2 regions of the Stenotrophomonas sp. Steno-Z2 genome follow, and region 2 is predicted to be linked to the other one. Evidence: predicted binding sites of a transcription regulator. Region 2 holds the regulator's gene; the other holds the start of a gene.

The links. The regulator FliA, encoded in region 2, starts transcription of late flagellar genes. The targets are predictions, from matches to a motif close to TAAAGTTTNNCNNNCNNNGGCCGATAA.
Region 1: the regulator FliA is predicted to act here: its motif matches at 4,331-4,357, upstream of AC06FP_RS04560 (methyl-accepting chemotaxis protein).

What each region holds. Positions count from the first base shown of each region.
Region 1 is NZ_JBWJOY010000001.1:1,050,189-1,057,443, reverse strand. Features, by position in the region: gene AC06FP_RS04585 (hypothetical protein) at 1-382, shown strand, start outside; gene phhA (phenylalanine 4-monooxygenase) at 473-1,363, opposite strand; gene AC06FP_RS04575 (Lrp/AsnC family transcriptional regulator) at 1,491-1,970, shown strand; gene AC06FP_RS04570 (patatin-like phospholipase family protein) at 2,066-3,103, opposite strand; gene AC06FP_RS04565 (TIGR00266 family protein) at 3,177-4,190, opposite strand; gene AC06FP_RS04560 (methyl-accepting chemotaxis protein) at 4,528-6,699, shown strand; gene AC06FP_RS04555 (glycoside hydrolase family 18 protein) at 6,775-7,255, opposite strand, start outside.
Region 2 is NZ_JBWJOY010000007.1:11,001-18,255, forward strand. Features, by position in the region: gene AC06FP_RS13485 (chemotaxis protein CheA) at 1-742, opposite strand, end outside; gene AC06FP_RS13490 (protein phosphatase CheZ) at 747-1,370, opposite strand; gene cheY (chemotaxis response regulator CheY) at 1,370-1,762, opposite strand; gene AC06FP_RS13500 (RNA polymerase sigma factor FliA) at 1,776-2,522, opposite strand; gene AC06FP_RS13505 (MinD/ParA family protein) at 2,519-3,403, opposite strand; gene flhF (flagellar biosynthesis protein FlhF) at 3,390-5,102, opposite strand; gene flhA (flagellar biosynthesis protein FlhA) at 5,266-7,255, opposite strand, start outside.

The DNA.
Region 1 (7,255 bases), on a different contig from region 2:
GCCGATGGTGCTGCTGGCGCTGGTCACGCTGGTGGTGGGCATCCGCCAGGGCCAGCTGCTGTTCCTGGGTTTCTCGACGATTGGCCTGTGGGCCGGCTGGCGCATGCGGAAGTTCGCCCGCCGCGGCCCGGCGCGCCCGGACTGGGCGCTGCGCCAGCACTACCAGTCGATGCTGGGCGCGGGCATCGCCACCCACGTCGCCTTCCTCGGCATCGGCATGCGCCCGCTATGGCAGTGGCTGCAGGCGCACGCCACGGTACCGCCACTGCTGGTCGAGCTGTTCCCGTGGACGGCGCCGGTGCTGGTGGCGGTGGTCGTCGGCATCCGCCTGGACCGTAAATATGGTGGCCGGCGGGCCGCGATGGCGCAGGCGCCGAGGTGAGGCTTCAGGGAGGTAGGAGCGGCTTCAGCCGCGAAGAGGCATCCCCGGCAAAGCCCCTTCGCGGCTGAAGCCGCTCCTGCGGATGTGGGGTCAGACGTCGCCGCCGTCGGCCCAGCCTTCGCCGCTGCCGCGCTGGAACACCCGGTCGCCATCCTGCACCTCGCCGGCCGGGTAGTGCGCCTGTTCGGCGAGCCGCGCGTAGATCGGGGTGAAGTCCGGTTCGGTCGCCGCCATCAGCTGCTCGAAGCTGTCGATGACGAAGTAGGTCTTCTGGAAGGTGTCGATGCGGTAGCGGGTACGCATGATCCGCTCCAGATCGAAGCCGATCCGGTTGGGTGCGGCCGATTCCAGCGAGTACAGCGATTCGCCCTTGGACGAGACGATGCCGGCGCCGTAGATGCGCAGGCCTTCGCGCGTATCGATCAGGCCGAACTCCACCGTGTACCAGTACAGGCGGGTGAGGTTCTGCAGCGCCTCCGGGCCGATGGCGTGCGCCTTGACGCCGCCGCGGCCGTAGGCGGCCATGTAGTCGGCGAACACCGGGTTCATCAGCAGCGGCACATGGCCGAACAGGTCGTGGAACAGGTCCGGCTCGGCGATGTAGTCGATCTGGTCGGGGCGGCGGATCCACCACGTCACCGGGAAGCGGCGGTTGGCCAGGTGCTCGAAGAAATCCAGTTCCGGCAGCAGGCCTTCCACGCCCACCAGGGTCCAGCCGGTAGCCGCGCCCAGCACCTCGTTGAGCTGGTCGAAGCGCGGGATCATGTGCTCGCTCATGCCCATCTCGTCCTGGGCATCGAGGAATTCGCGGCAGGCGCGGCCGACCAGCAACTCGCGCTGGCGCCGGTACAGCGTGCTCCAGGTGGCATGGTCGTCGGCGCTGTAGCCGTCCCAGGGCTGCTCCACCACGGCGGTGGTATAGACCGGCACGTACCCCTTGTCGGTCTGTTGGTGTTCTACGCGGCGCGGGGTGGTGTCCATGGCGGTGTTCCGGAAAGTGGATCACCCCGATGGTAGGAAGCCGGCCGCGCAACAGGTGTGCGAAATTGCGCCGGATGCATGACATGGCGCAACATTGTTGCGTCGATTCGATGTTGCGGGGCAACAAATGAATGCCGTCTCCCTCGACCGCACCGATCTGCGCCTGCTGGCGGAAATCCAGCAGCACGGTCGCGCCACCAATGCCGAACTGGCCACCCGGGTGAACCTGTCGCCCTCGGCCTGCCTGCGCCGCGTGCAGCGGCTGGAAGCCGAGGGCGTGATCGCCGGTTACGGCGCGCGCCTGGAGCCGCGCGCCATCGGCCTGGGCCTGCAGGCCTTCGTGCGCGTGCAGCTGTCCAAGCACGGGCAGGCGGCGATCGGCCATTTCGTCGAGGCGGTGCAGCTGTGGGACGAAGTGGTGGCCTGCCACGCGCTCACCGGCGACATGGATTACCTGCTGCACATCTACGTGCGCGACCTGGACCACTTTTCCGCGTTCCTGCTCGACAAGCTGCTCGACGCCACCGGCGTGGCCGACGTCAACTCCAGCTTCGTGCTGCGCACGGTCAAGGAATTCCGCGCGCTGCCGCTGTCGCAGCTGAAGTAGGCGGCGCTCCGCGCAGGAGCGCACTGAAACGCGCTCCGGCGTCGTCCACCGGGAAGTCCAATCAAGGCGCGGAGAAGGACACGCCGGCCGCCGCTTCAGTGCGCCGGCGCGACGCAGTTGCCTTCCCTGCCACGCAGCTTGTCCAGCCGCGAGCGGCCGTCCAGGCAGCGCTGGTAGGCCTCGGCCGCCGCGGCGCTGGCGCGCGCATCGGCGTCGCGCGCGCGGGTCGCGTGCGCCTGCTGCAGGCGGGCGATGCCGGCGCGGATCTGCGGCATCGCCGCCATCGCTGCCTTCTCGCCTTCGAGGATGGCGCGGCCGCGCTGCTCGAAATCGGCCGCGCCGATGTCCAGCACCTGCGGGCGGATCACCACGTCGGCGCGCGCCAGTTCCTGCTCGCCCAGGCGCTGGCCCATGATGGCGATGGACTGGTTCACCGTGCCCAGCAGGCCGCTCGGGCGCTGGCCGCTGGCCTTGCTGGAAATGTCCACGGCGATGACGAACTCGGCGCCGAGCTGGCGCGCGGCGTCCACCGGCACCGGGCTGACCACGCCGCCGTCGACGAAGGTCCTGCCGCCGATGCTGACCGGCTCGAATACGCCCGGCACCGAACTGGAGGCGCGCACCGCCTGGCCGACGTTGCCGCGCACGAACACCGCGCGCTCGCCGGTCTCCAGCTGCGTGGCCACCGCCGCGAACGGCTTCTTCAGCTGCTCGGCCGGCTTGTTGCCGACCTGCGCGTTGACGTAGTCCTGCAGCTTCTGGCCCTGGATCAGGCCGCCGGAGAACAGGCGCACGTCGCGGATGCTGGCCTGGTCCAGCGACACCGCCTTCTGCTGCATGTCGAAGGCGTTCATGCCGCTGGCGTACAGCGCGCCGACCACGCTGCCGGCGCTGGTGCCGGCCACCACCACCGGCTCGAAGCCGTTGGCCTCCAGCATCTTGATCACGCCGATATGGGCGAAGCCCTTGGCCGCGCCGCCGCCCAGGGCCACGCCGATCTTCACCGGCTTGGCCGGCGTGCCCGGCACCGCCGCCTGCGCCGGCGTCGATGGCCGCGTGTTCTCGCCGCCGCAGGCAGCCAGCAGGCCGAACAGCGAAAGGGACAGCAGCAGGCGGGCGTTGCGCGGCTTCATGATGAATGGGTGTGCGGGAAAGGGCGCAAGCATAGCCGCAAGCGGCCAAACCGCGGGCCAACGGCCCGGGTCGTCAGAACCGGTTGTCGCCGTCCAGGATGCGCCCCAGCCCGCCCAGCACCGAGCCCTCGCCGCGGCTCTGGCCGCCGCCCTGCGGCGCGGCCGCATACATGCGCCCGGCCAGGCGCGAGAACGGCAGCGACTGCAGCCACACCTTGCCCGGGCCGGTGAGGGTGGCCAGGAACACGCCCTCGCCGCCGAAGAACATGCTCTTCAGGCCGGCCACGCGGCGCACGTCCATGTCCACGCCGGCGTGGTAGGCGACCACGCAGCCGGTGTCCACGTCGATGCGTTCGCCGGCGGCCAGCTCGCGCTCCACCACGCAGCCGCCGGCGTGCACGAACACCCAGCCGTCGCCCTCGAGCTTCTGCATGATGAAACCCTCGCCGCCGAACAGGCCGGTCATGACCTTGCGCTGGAAATGCACGCCGACCTGCACGCCGCGCGCGCCGGCCAGGAAGCTGTCCTTCTGGCAGATGAGCCGGCCGCCGTGCTCGTCGAGCTTCATCGGCAGCACGGTGCCGGGGTAGGGCGCGGCGAAGGCGACCCTGGCCTTGCCCTGGCCGGTGTGCGTGTAGAGCGTGGCGAACAGGCTTTCGCCGGTGATCACGCGCTTGCCGGCCGCCAGCAGCTTGTCCATCAGCCCGGCGCCCTGGCCTTCGTGGCGGCCGTCGCCGAACACGGTGTCCATCTGCACCGCCGCGTCCTTGTACATCAGCGCGCCGGCCTCGGCGATGGCGCTCTCGCCCGGGTCCAGTTCGATCTCCACGAACTGCATCTCGTGGCCGACGATGCGGAAGTCGATGTCGTCGGCGCGGTTGCGGCGCCCGCCCAGCGGCGGCGGCACCGGCGGTGGCGCGGCCTGGCCGCCGAACTCGGGCAGCGACGCCGCCGGCTGCCAGCCCTGCATGCCTTCGCGCCAGGCCAGGGCGTCGCGGTGCAGCTGCGCATGGCGGCGCGCGGCCTCGTCGTCGAGCGGGCCGACGCGGTCGGGCTGTCCGGGGGTGTGGAAATACCACTGGCTCATGGGCGCACCTGGCGGGGAGAGAGCCGACAGTCTATGCCGGAGCGGCGGCGCGCAGTGCCTGCGGCCGCGGCCGGCGCGCCCGCCGCCAACGGGCGTGGAACGGCCGAGTTCGCATTCATCTTTTTCCCTCGTTCTGCCGCTAAAGCGGCGGCGGCCAAGGCCGATAGCTTTCGCACCGCGCGGAAGGGCTGGACGCCATGCCACGCAGTTCTTGGCAATGCCGCCATGCTCGGTGGTTGCTGAACGGCAGCCATGAAGGCGCCACTCCATCCGCCCTGGGAAAGCGGACCGTGGCGACGGAATGAGTCAGGGCGTCCACTCATTCAAGGGGAACTTCATGTCGATCAAAACGCTGTTCATCAGTCTGTTCGCCGTCACCCTGGTCATCTTGGGCCTGGTGTTCGCCTCCATCTTCGAGGTCAAGGCGACCTCGGCGCGGTTGAAGGCGGCACAGCAGTCGCGCTACGACTCCTACCTGCTGGCCGACGAACTGCGCCAGAGCTCGGACGACCTCACCCGGCTCGCGCGCACCTACGTCGTCACCGGCGACGCGCGCGACGAGCAGGCTTACGCCGACATCGTCGCCGTCCGCAATGGCGGCAAGGCGCGCGCGGACGGCCAGGCCGTTTCCCTGCAGAAGCTGATGGAGAAGGCCGGCTTCACCGCCGCCGAATTCGCCAAGCTCAGGCAGGCCGAGGACCTGTCCAACCAGCTGGCCAAGGTGGAGAGCGCGGCCATGCACATGGTCAAGGGCCAGTACGACGACGGCAACGGCGGCTTCACCCTGGCGGGCGAACCGGACCTGGAACGCGCGCGCGCGCTGATGCACGACCAGGCCTACCAGGACACCAAGGCCGCGATCATGAAGCCGATCGGCGAGTTCTTCGTGCTGCTGGACCAGCGCACCGAAGGCCAGGTGCTGGCGGCGGAGAAGGCCAACGGCCTGTGGACCGGCATCGCCGTGACCTCGATCGTGGCCGCCCTGGTGGTGCTGCTGGGCGCGCTGCTGTTCGCCTTCCGGCGCATCATCGGCCAGCTCGGCGGCGAGCCGCAGGACGTGGTCAGGGCAGTGGGACGCATCGCCAACGGCGACCTGCAGACCCCCATTGCGCTGCGCCCGGGCGACACCTCCAGCCTGGTGCACTCGCTGCGCGCCATGCAGGGCAGCCTGACCTCCATCGTGGCCGACATCCAGTCGATGGCGGAGGCGGCGGTGCGCCGCGGCGACTTCAGCGTCAAGATGGACAGCGCCGGCCGCGCCGGCTTCATGAAGGACATCGCCGGCCTGCTCAACGAGCTGTCCGACGTGACCGAAGCCGGCCTGCAGGACATCAGCCGCGTGTCCGGCGCGCTGTCGGCGGGCGACCTCTCGCAGAAGATCGGGCAGGACTACCCGGGCCTGTTCGGCCACACCGCCGGCGCCGTCAACCACACGGTCGCGGTGCTGGCCGGGCTGGTCGATGAGATACGCGCCCTGGCCGACAGCGCCGGGCAGGGCGATTTCAGCCGCCGCATCGAACTGGACGGCAAGAAGGGCTTCGGCCAGGAGATCGGCCGCCTGCTCAACCAGCTGTCGGTCACCACCGACGCCGGCCTGCGCGACGTGCTGCGGGTCGCGCAGGCGCTGGCCCATGGCGACCTGACCCAGCGCATCGACACCGACTACCCCGGCCTGTTCGGCCAGGTGCGCGCCGGCATGAACGCCACCGTCGCCAACCTGCACCGCCTGGTGCAGCAGATCAAGGACGACGCCGACCAGATCGGGCTGGCCACCACCGAGATCGCCAACGGCAACCAGGACCTGTCCGCGCGTACCGAAACCCTGGCGGCCAACCTGGAAGAGACCGCCGCCAGCATGGAGGAGCTGACCTCCACCGTGCGCGACAACGAACTGCGCGTGGCCCGCGCCGGCGACATCACCCATTCGGCCACCGACGTGGCCGCGCGCGGCGGCGAGATCGTCAAGGCGTCGATCGCCACCATGGACGAGATCGCGCACAGTTCGCGGCAGATCGCCGAGATCATCGGCGTCATCGACGGCATTGCCTTCCAGACCAACATCCTGGCGCTCAACGCCGCGGTGGAAGCGGCGCGCGCCAGCGAACACGGCCGCGGTTTCGCCGTGGTGGCCTCGGAGGTGCGCAGCCTGGCGCAGCGCTCGGCCGAGGCGGCCAAGGACATCAAGAACCTGATCACCGATGCGGTGGCCAAGGCGGAGAACGGCACCGAGCGCGTGCACCGGGTCGGCGACGCGATGGACGAGATCGTCACCGGCATAGGCGGCGTGACCGCGATCATGTCCGAGATCCTGCTGGCCAGCCGCGAGCAGAGCAGCGGCATCAGCCAGGTGGCGCAGTCCACCACGCAGATGGACGAAGTGACCCAGAGCAACGCGGCGCTGGTGGAGGAAGTGGCGGCGGCGGCGACCTCGCTGCGTGACCGCGCGCAGAGCCTGCTGCAGTCGGTAGCGGCGTTCAACCTCGGCGGCAGCCTGCGCCTGGCGGCGTAAGCGACGCACCCCGTAGGAGCGGCTTCAGCCGCGAAAGGCTTTACCGGGAGAGCCTCTTCGCGGCTGAAGCCGCTCCTACGGGCTTTGATGGCCGGTGTCGTGCAGCGCCTTGTGCAGCACGTCCAGCAGCTGGCCGTCGTCCAGCCGGTGTTCCCAGTACATGATGCCGCCGAGCTTGTTGCGCTTGACGTACCCGGCCTTGATCGCCAGCGACTGCGGGTCGTCGTAGGTGATCAGCTGGCGGGTGGCGGGATTCCACAGCCACGGCACCTGCGCCTGCGCGTCCCAGTGGCGCTCCCAGCCCGGCGCGCCGAGCCGGCTGCGCACGATCTCGCTCCAGTCGATGAAGCCGCCTTCGCTGCCGAACGTCTGGTACAGGCCGGCATCGGCCGGCTCCACGTCGCCGAAGCGGCGGCCGTAGAACGGCACGCCGACGTTGATCTTGCCCGCCGGCACGCCGGCCTCCAGAAAGTAGCGCACCGCGCCTTCGGTGGTGCGTTCGTCCGCCGGCGCCAGCGCCGAACGCGCCAGCCCGCTCTGGTGGCCGGTGGTCGGG
Region 2 (7,255 bases):
GGGCGCGCGCGCCGGGCGCGGCGCCGCCATGCAGCTGGTCGAGCAAGGCCTCGAACTCGTCCTCGGTGATCAGCCCGTCGCCGCCGCTGGCGGCCGCGGCGGGTGTGGCAGCGGCCGCGACCGGCCTGGCGCCGGGGGCGGCGTCGCCGTGCAGCTGGTCGAGCAGGGCTTCGAACTCGTCCTCGCTGATGAGGTCGTCCGCCGGTCTGGGAGCGGTGGCGACGGCTGCCGGCTTCGCGCCGGGCGCGGCGCCGCCATGCAGCTGGTCGAGCAGGTCCTCGAATTCGTCCTCGGTGATCAGGTCGCCGCCGGCGGCCGTGGCCGGTACCGGCGCCGCTACCACCGGCGCCGGCCTGGCCGGTGCCGCATCGACGTCGAACAGCGCGATCAGCGCCGGCGGCGCATGCTGCGGCTCGGTGCCGGCAGCGACCGCGTCGAGCATGGCCTGCAGCCAGTCCAGCGACTGCTGCGCGGCGTCGAAGTGGTGCGCCTGCAGCTCGGCCTTGCCCGAGCGCGCCATGCCCAGGGTTTCCTCGGCGGCATGGCACAGCTCGACCATGGCGTTGATGCCGAGGAAGCCGGCGCCGCCCTTGAGCGTGTGGAAGCCGCGGAACACCGCGTTGAGCTGGTCGTTGTCCTCGGGCGCCTGCTCCAGCGCGACCAGCTGTTCGCCGAGGCGGTCCAGGATTTCCTGGGCCTCGAGGATGAAATCGGCGGCGATGTCGTCGGCGAAGGCGCTCATGGCGTCACAGCCCCAGGTCGGAGAGCAGGTCGTCGGCGTCGTTCTGGCTGACCGCGTGGCGGTCGATGCCGTCCAGCGCCGGGCCGGCGAGGCCGCCGTTGCGCGCCTCGTCCTCCGGCGGCGGCAGGCCGAGCGCGCCGAAGCCCTCGTGCACGCGGCGCACGATGCCGACCACGCGGCGGATGATCTGCCCGGTCAGGTCCTGGTAGCTCTGGGTCAGGGCGATCTCGGTGAGGTTGTGGCGGATGCGTTCCAGCGCCTGTTCCTGCTCCACCGCCGGCAGCGCGCCTTCGCGCAGGCCGCCGACCAGTTCGCGGCACTGTTCGGCCAGGTCCAGGGTGCGGTGGGTGGCCTTCTCGGTCATCTCCACCACGTGGTCCAGGCGCGCGCAGGCGTCGTCCAGCTCGCCGGCCTCGGACGGTACCGTCGGCAGTTCGCCCAGCGCCTGGCCCAGTTCGCGCGCCAGCCGGCCCAGGCCGGCCATCATCGGTTGCGTGCGCAGCGCGGCCAGGGCGTCGATTTCCCGGCGCCAGCCGCTCTCGTCGCCGCTCTCCAGCGCCGCCAGCGCGTCCTGCAGGCGCTGCACCAGGGCCGATTTCTCGCTCGGGGTTCCGCTGGACATGGTCATCAGGCGCTCGCCGCCAGCCGCTCGAAGATCTTGCCCAGCTTCTCTTCCAGGGTCTGCGCGGTGAACGGCTTGATGATGTAGCCGTTCACGCCGTTCTGCGCGGCCTCGATGATCTGCTCGCGCTTGGCCTCGGCGGTGACCATCAGCACCGGCAGGGTCTTGAGCCTGGCATCGGCGCGGATCGCCTTGAGCAGTTCGATGCCGGTCATCACCGGCATGTTCCAGTCGGTGACCACGAAGTCGAACGGCTGGCTGTTCAACAGCGCCAGCGCGGCGTGCCCGTCCTCGGCCTCGGCGGTGTTGGTGAAGCCCAGGTCGCCCAGCAGGTTCTTGACGATGCGCCGCATGGTCGAGAAGTCGTCGACGATCAGGATCCGCATGTTCTTGTTCAAAAGGTGTTCCTCTTCATGGTTCGACGAGGCCGGCGTCGGCCGCCTCGAAAATCTTCAACCGGCCGCGCAGCCGCAGCATGGCCTGGCCGTGGATCTGGCAGACGCGCGACTCGCTCACCCCGAGCACCGCGCCGATCTCCTTCAGGTTCAGTTCCTGCTCGTAGTACAGCGACAGCACCAGTTGTTCGCGCTCGGGCAGCTGGCCGATGGCCTTGCCCAGCTCCTCGCCGAACTGGCTGCGCTCGAGCACCTGCTGCGGGGTCGGGCCGCCGGTGGCCGGGGTGTCGAGCTCGCCCTGGTCCTCGATGCGCGATTCCAGGCTCAGCACCTGGCCGCGCGCGGCGTCCTCGATCAGCCGCAGGTACTCCGGCAGCGGCATCTCCATCGCCTCGGCCACCTCGGTGGCGCTGGCGGCGCGGCCGGTGGCCTGCTCGATGCGGCGGATGGTGGCGGCGGCGTCGCGGGCGCGGCGGTGCACCGAGCGCGGCACCCAGTCGCCGCGGCGGATCTCGTCGATCATCGAGCCGCGGATGCGGATCGAGGCGTAGGTCTCGAACGAGGCGCCCTGTTCGGCGTCGTAGCTGCGCGAGGCCTCGATCAGGCCCATCATGCCGGCCTGGATCAGGTCGTCGATCTCGACGCTGGCCGGCAGGCGCGCGGCCAGGTGGTGGGCGATGCGCCGCACCAGGTCGGAGTGGCGGGCGATGCAGTCGTTGGCGCTGGCGCGCTGCACCTCGCGGTAATGGGCGGCGGGGTTCATGTCGCCACCCCGCGCCGGATGATGCGCTCCAGGAAGAACTCGACGCCGCCGCGCGGCTCGGTCGGCGCCTGCCAGCGGGCGGTGCGGCGGGCGATTTCCTGCAGCGCCAGCGCCGCCGGCGCCGACGGGTACAGCTTCACCACCGGCTGCTGGCGCTGCACCGACAGCCGCAGCCAGTCGTCCTGCGGCACGCAGCCCAGGTAGTTGAGCGAGACGTCGGCCAGGAACTTCTCGCACACCCGCACCAGCTTTTCGTACAGCACGCGGCCTTCGTTGGGGTCGCGCACCATGTTGGCCACGACCTGGATGCGGTCCACCCCGCGCTCGCGCGAAAGCACCTTGATCAGCGCGTAGGCGTCGGTGATCGAGGCCGGCTCGTCGCAGACCACCACCACGGTGTCCTGCGCGGCCTGGCAGAAGGTCAGCACGCTGTCGGTGATGCCGGCGGCGGTGTCGATGATCATCACGTCCAGGTCGCGTTCCAGCTCGGAGAACACGTTGACCAGGCCGACGTGCTCGGCCGGCTGCAGCTCGGCCATGTGCCGGCGGCCGGACGCGGCCGGCACCACCAGCAGGCCGTCGGGGCCTTCGATGATGACGTCCTCCAGGCTGCAGCGCCCGGCGACCAGGTCGGCCAGGGTGTGTTTGGGCTGCAGGCCGAGGATGACGTCGATGTTGGCCAGGCCCAGGTCGGCGTCCAGCAGCAGCGTGCGCTTGCCCATGCCGGCCAGCGCCACGGCCAGGTTGGCCGAGACGTTGGTCTTGCCCACGCCGCCCTTGCCGCCGGTCACCGCGATGGTGCGCACGGGGCCGGCGGGCTGGCGGCGGGTGGCCGACAGCGGGAAGGCATTGGTCAGCTTGGCGTACTCACGCGACGGCATGGTTCAACTCCGGGTTGCAGGGCATATCGGCCGCGCGGCGCAAATCTTCAAGGCGCAGCACCAGATTGGCCGCCGAGGCCCGGTGCAGGTCTTCCGGCACGTCCTGTCCGTCGGTCACCCAGGTGATCGGCAGGCGGTGGTCCACGGCCACCGACAGGGCCGAACCGAAGCGGCCGGTCTCGTCCAGCTTGGTCAGCACCAGGCCCTGCGGGTTGGCGGCGCCGAAGCGGCGCACCACCTCGTCCATGTCCTGGAAGCTGGTGTTGGCCGGCAGCACCAGCAGGGTGCGGATCTGGCCGGCGGCGCGCAGCCACTGCAGCTGGGCGGTCAGGGCGCGGTCGCGCTGGCCCAGCCCGGCGGTGTCGATCAGCACCAGCTTGTAGTCGGCCAGGCGCTCGAGCAGCTGGTTGAGATTGGTGCCGCTGCTGGCCTCGTGCACGGCGATGCCGAGCTGGCGGCCGAAGCCGTACAGCTGTTCGCGTGCGCCGATGCGCTGGGTGTCGGTGGTGACCAGGGCCACGTCGCGGGCGGCGTGGGCCTCGGCGAAGCGCGAGGCCAGCTTGGCGATGGTGGTGGTCTTGCCGGCGCCGGTCGGGCCGACCAGGGCGATCACGCCGCCGGTCTCGATCGGGTCGACCGGGGCGATCGGCAGCTTTTTGGAGATCAGGCCCAGCATCAGGCCGCGGGCGCGTGCCGGGTCGGTATCGGCCGGCATCTGCACCGCCACGTCGCGGGCCAGGCCGGCGTCGAAGCCGTATTCGTCCATCAGGTCCAGGGCGTTGGCGCGCACCGGGCTGCCACGCAGGCGCTCGTCGGTGAAGCGGTTCATTTCGCGCTCGATCAGCTGGCGCATGCCGGCCACTTCCTGGCGCAGTTCGGCCAGCTGGCGGTCGTCGCGCGGCGCGCTGGCGACCACGCTCAGCGCGGGCGCGGCGACGGCGGCTTCCGCGGCGGGCGCCGGAACATTGGCGGCGGTGGCAGCGGCCGCGGCGACGGGCACGACCGGTTCGACCGGTTCGACCGGCGGCTGGCGCGGCGGGGCCATCTCAGACAGGGCGGGCGCGGCCATGACCGGCTCGATCCGTGGCGCCGGCGCGGCGGGCGCCACCGCGACCGGCTCTTCCAGCGGCGGGTCGATCGCGAAGCGGGCGCGGTTGACGGGCGCCGGCGCGGCAGCGGCGCTGGCCGGCGCGGCGACGGCGAAGCCCTCGGGGCGGAACGCCGGCACCACCGGGGCGTCGTCCAGCGCGGCCGGGAAGGTAGCAAAGCGCTGTTCCGGCGGCTCCGGTGCGCGTGCCGGTGCGGGCTGCGGCTTGAGCAGCGACGAGAAGCGGCTGCCCGGGGCCAGTTCGATGCTGCTGTCGATGGAGCGGCCGGTGGCGCCGACCGCCGAGCGGGCCAGGGCGGCCACGGCCGAGGCGGTGGCCACCACCGGTTCCGGCTCCGGGGTCCTGCGGCGGGTCACCGCGGCGATGATCGCCTCGGCGGCGCTGCGCGGTTTGGGCGCCGGCGGCGGCGCCGGGCGGGCGGCCTCCAGGGCGCGCTGCACGGCGGTCTCGTCGTAGTGGGCGGCCGCCACGATCTCGACGCCTTCCTCGATCCTGCGGTTGGACAGGATGACGGCATCGGGGCCATGTTCCTTGCGCACCAGGTTCATGGCGGTGCGCATGTCGGCGGCGACGAAACGTTTGATCTTCATGCTGGAGTACCGGGAATTCGTGTGCGGGTGCGACGCGGGAGCAGGGGCGTTGGCGGTGGGTTGCATGGCGGTGCGTGCTCCTCGTCCTTCGTGTGTGGCGGTGGCCGGCCAGGTGTCCGTTCTTTGACGCCGTCCTGCGCCGCCGCCGGTTTCCAGGCTGTCCTCAGCTGATCGTGCCGACCAGCTTCAGGCGCTTGTCTTCCGGGACCTCGCTGTAGGCCAGCACCGACAGCGAGGGAACGCTGTGGCGGACCATCCGGGCGAGGGCGGCGCGGACCGGGCCCGGTACCAGCACCACGGCCGGCTCGTTGCGCGCCTCCTGCTTGCCGACGCATTCGGCAAGACTCTGGTGGAGGCGCTCGGCGAGACCGGGTTCCAGTGCGGCACCGTTGCCCTGCGTGGATTCCTGCAAGACCCGTTCCAGTTGCGGGTTCAGGGTGAACACCGGCAGCTCCGGCGACATGCCGGCGATTTCCTGCACGATGAAGCGGCCCAGCGCGTTGCGTACCGCGGCGGTCAGCGCGGTCGGGTCCTGGGTGAGCGGGGCGTTCTCCACCAGCGCTTCGGCGATCTTGCGCAGCTGGCGCACCGGGATGCGCTCGATCAGCAGGTTCTGCAGCACGCGAGCCACCACCGAGATCGGCAGCGCCTTGGGGGTGAGGTCCTCGACCAGCTTGGGCGCGCTCTTGGCCAGGGTCGCCAGCAGCTGCTGCACTTCCTCGTGGCCGAGCAGTTCCGGCGCGTGTTCGCGGATCAGGTGCGAGAGGTGGGTGGCCACCACCGTGGCCGGATCGACCACGGTATAGCCCAGCGACTCGGCATGGGCGCGCTGGTGCGGCTGGATCCAGGTGGCGTCCAGGCCGAAGGCCGGGTCCTTGCCGGGGATGCCGTCCAACTGGCCCATGGCGCTGCCCGGGTCCAGCGCCAGTTCGCGGTCGGGGTGGATCTCGGCGCTGGCCACCGGCACGCCGTGGATCAGCACCCGGTAGGTGGTGGCCGGCAGTTCCAGGTTGTCGCGGATGTGCACCGAGGGAATCAGGAAACCGACGTCCTGGGTGAGCTTGCGGCGCACGCCCTTGATGCGCGCCATCAGTTCGCCGCCCTGGGCCTTGTCCACCAGCGGGATCAGCCGGTAGCCGACCTCCAGGCCCAGCGGATCGACCGGACGCAGTTCGTCCCAGCTCAGTTCGGCGGTCGGCGCCGGCTGCGCGGACAGCAGGCCGGGAATCTCGCCCGGCGCGGCGGCGCCCTCGGCGCCGGCCTGCGCGGCGTTGGCCGCGTCGCGTTTCCACAGCTTCCAGGCCAGGAAGCCGAGGATCGCCGCCAGGACCAGGAAGGCCAGGTTGGGCATGCCCGGCACCAGGCCGACCAGGCCGATGATGGCCGCGGCGATCGCCAGCGCGCGGTACTGGCCGAACACCTGGCCCATCATCGCCTGGCTCATGTCCTGGGCGCGCGAGGCGCGGGTCACCAGCATCGCCACCGCGCTGGACACCAGCAGCGCCGGCAGCTGCGCCACCAGGCCGTCGCCGATGGACAGCAGGGTGTAGGTGGAGGCCGCGTCGGCGAACGGCATGCCGTGCTGGAGCACGCCCACCGCCAGGCCGCCGAGCAGGTTGATGAACAGGATCAGGATGCCGGCGATGGCGTCGCCGCGGATGAACTTGCTGGCGCCGTCCATCGCGCCGTAGAAGTCGGCTTCCTCACGCACTTCCTCGCGCCGGGCCTTGGCCTCCTCGCGGGTCAGCAGGCCGGCGTTGAGGTCGGCGTCGATCGCCATCTGCTTGCCGGGCATGGCGTCGAGGATGAAGCGCGCGGTCACTTCCGACACGCGCCCGGCGCCCTTGGTGATGACCACGAAGTTGATGATGGTCAGGATCGCGAACACCACGATGCCGACCGCGTAGTTGCCGCCGATGACGAACTCGCCGAACGAGGCGATGACCTTGCCGGCCGCTTCGTGGCCGTTCTGGCCGTTGAGCAGGATGACGCGGGTGGAGGCCACGTTCAGCGCCAGCCGCAGCATGGTGGTGACCAGCAGCACGATCGGGAAGATGGTGAAGTCCAGCGGCCGCTTCACGTACACCACCGCCAGCAGCACCATCAGCGAGATGGCGATGTTGAAGGTGAACAGCGCGTCGAGCACCGGCGCG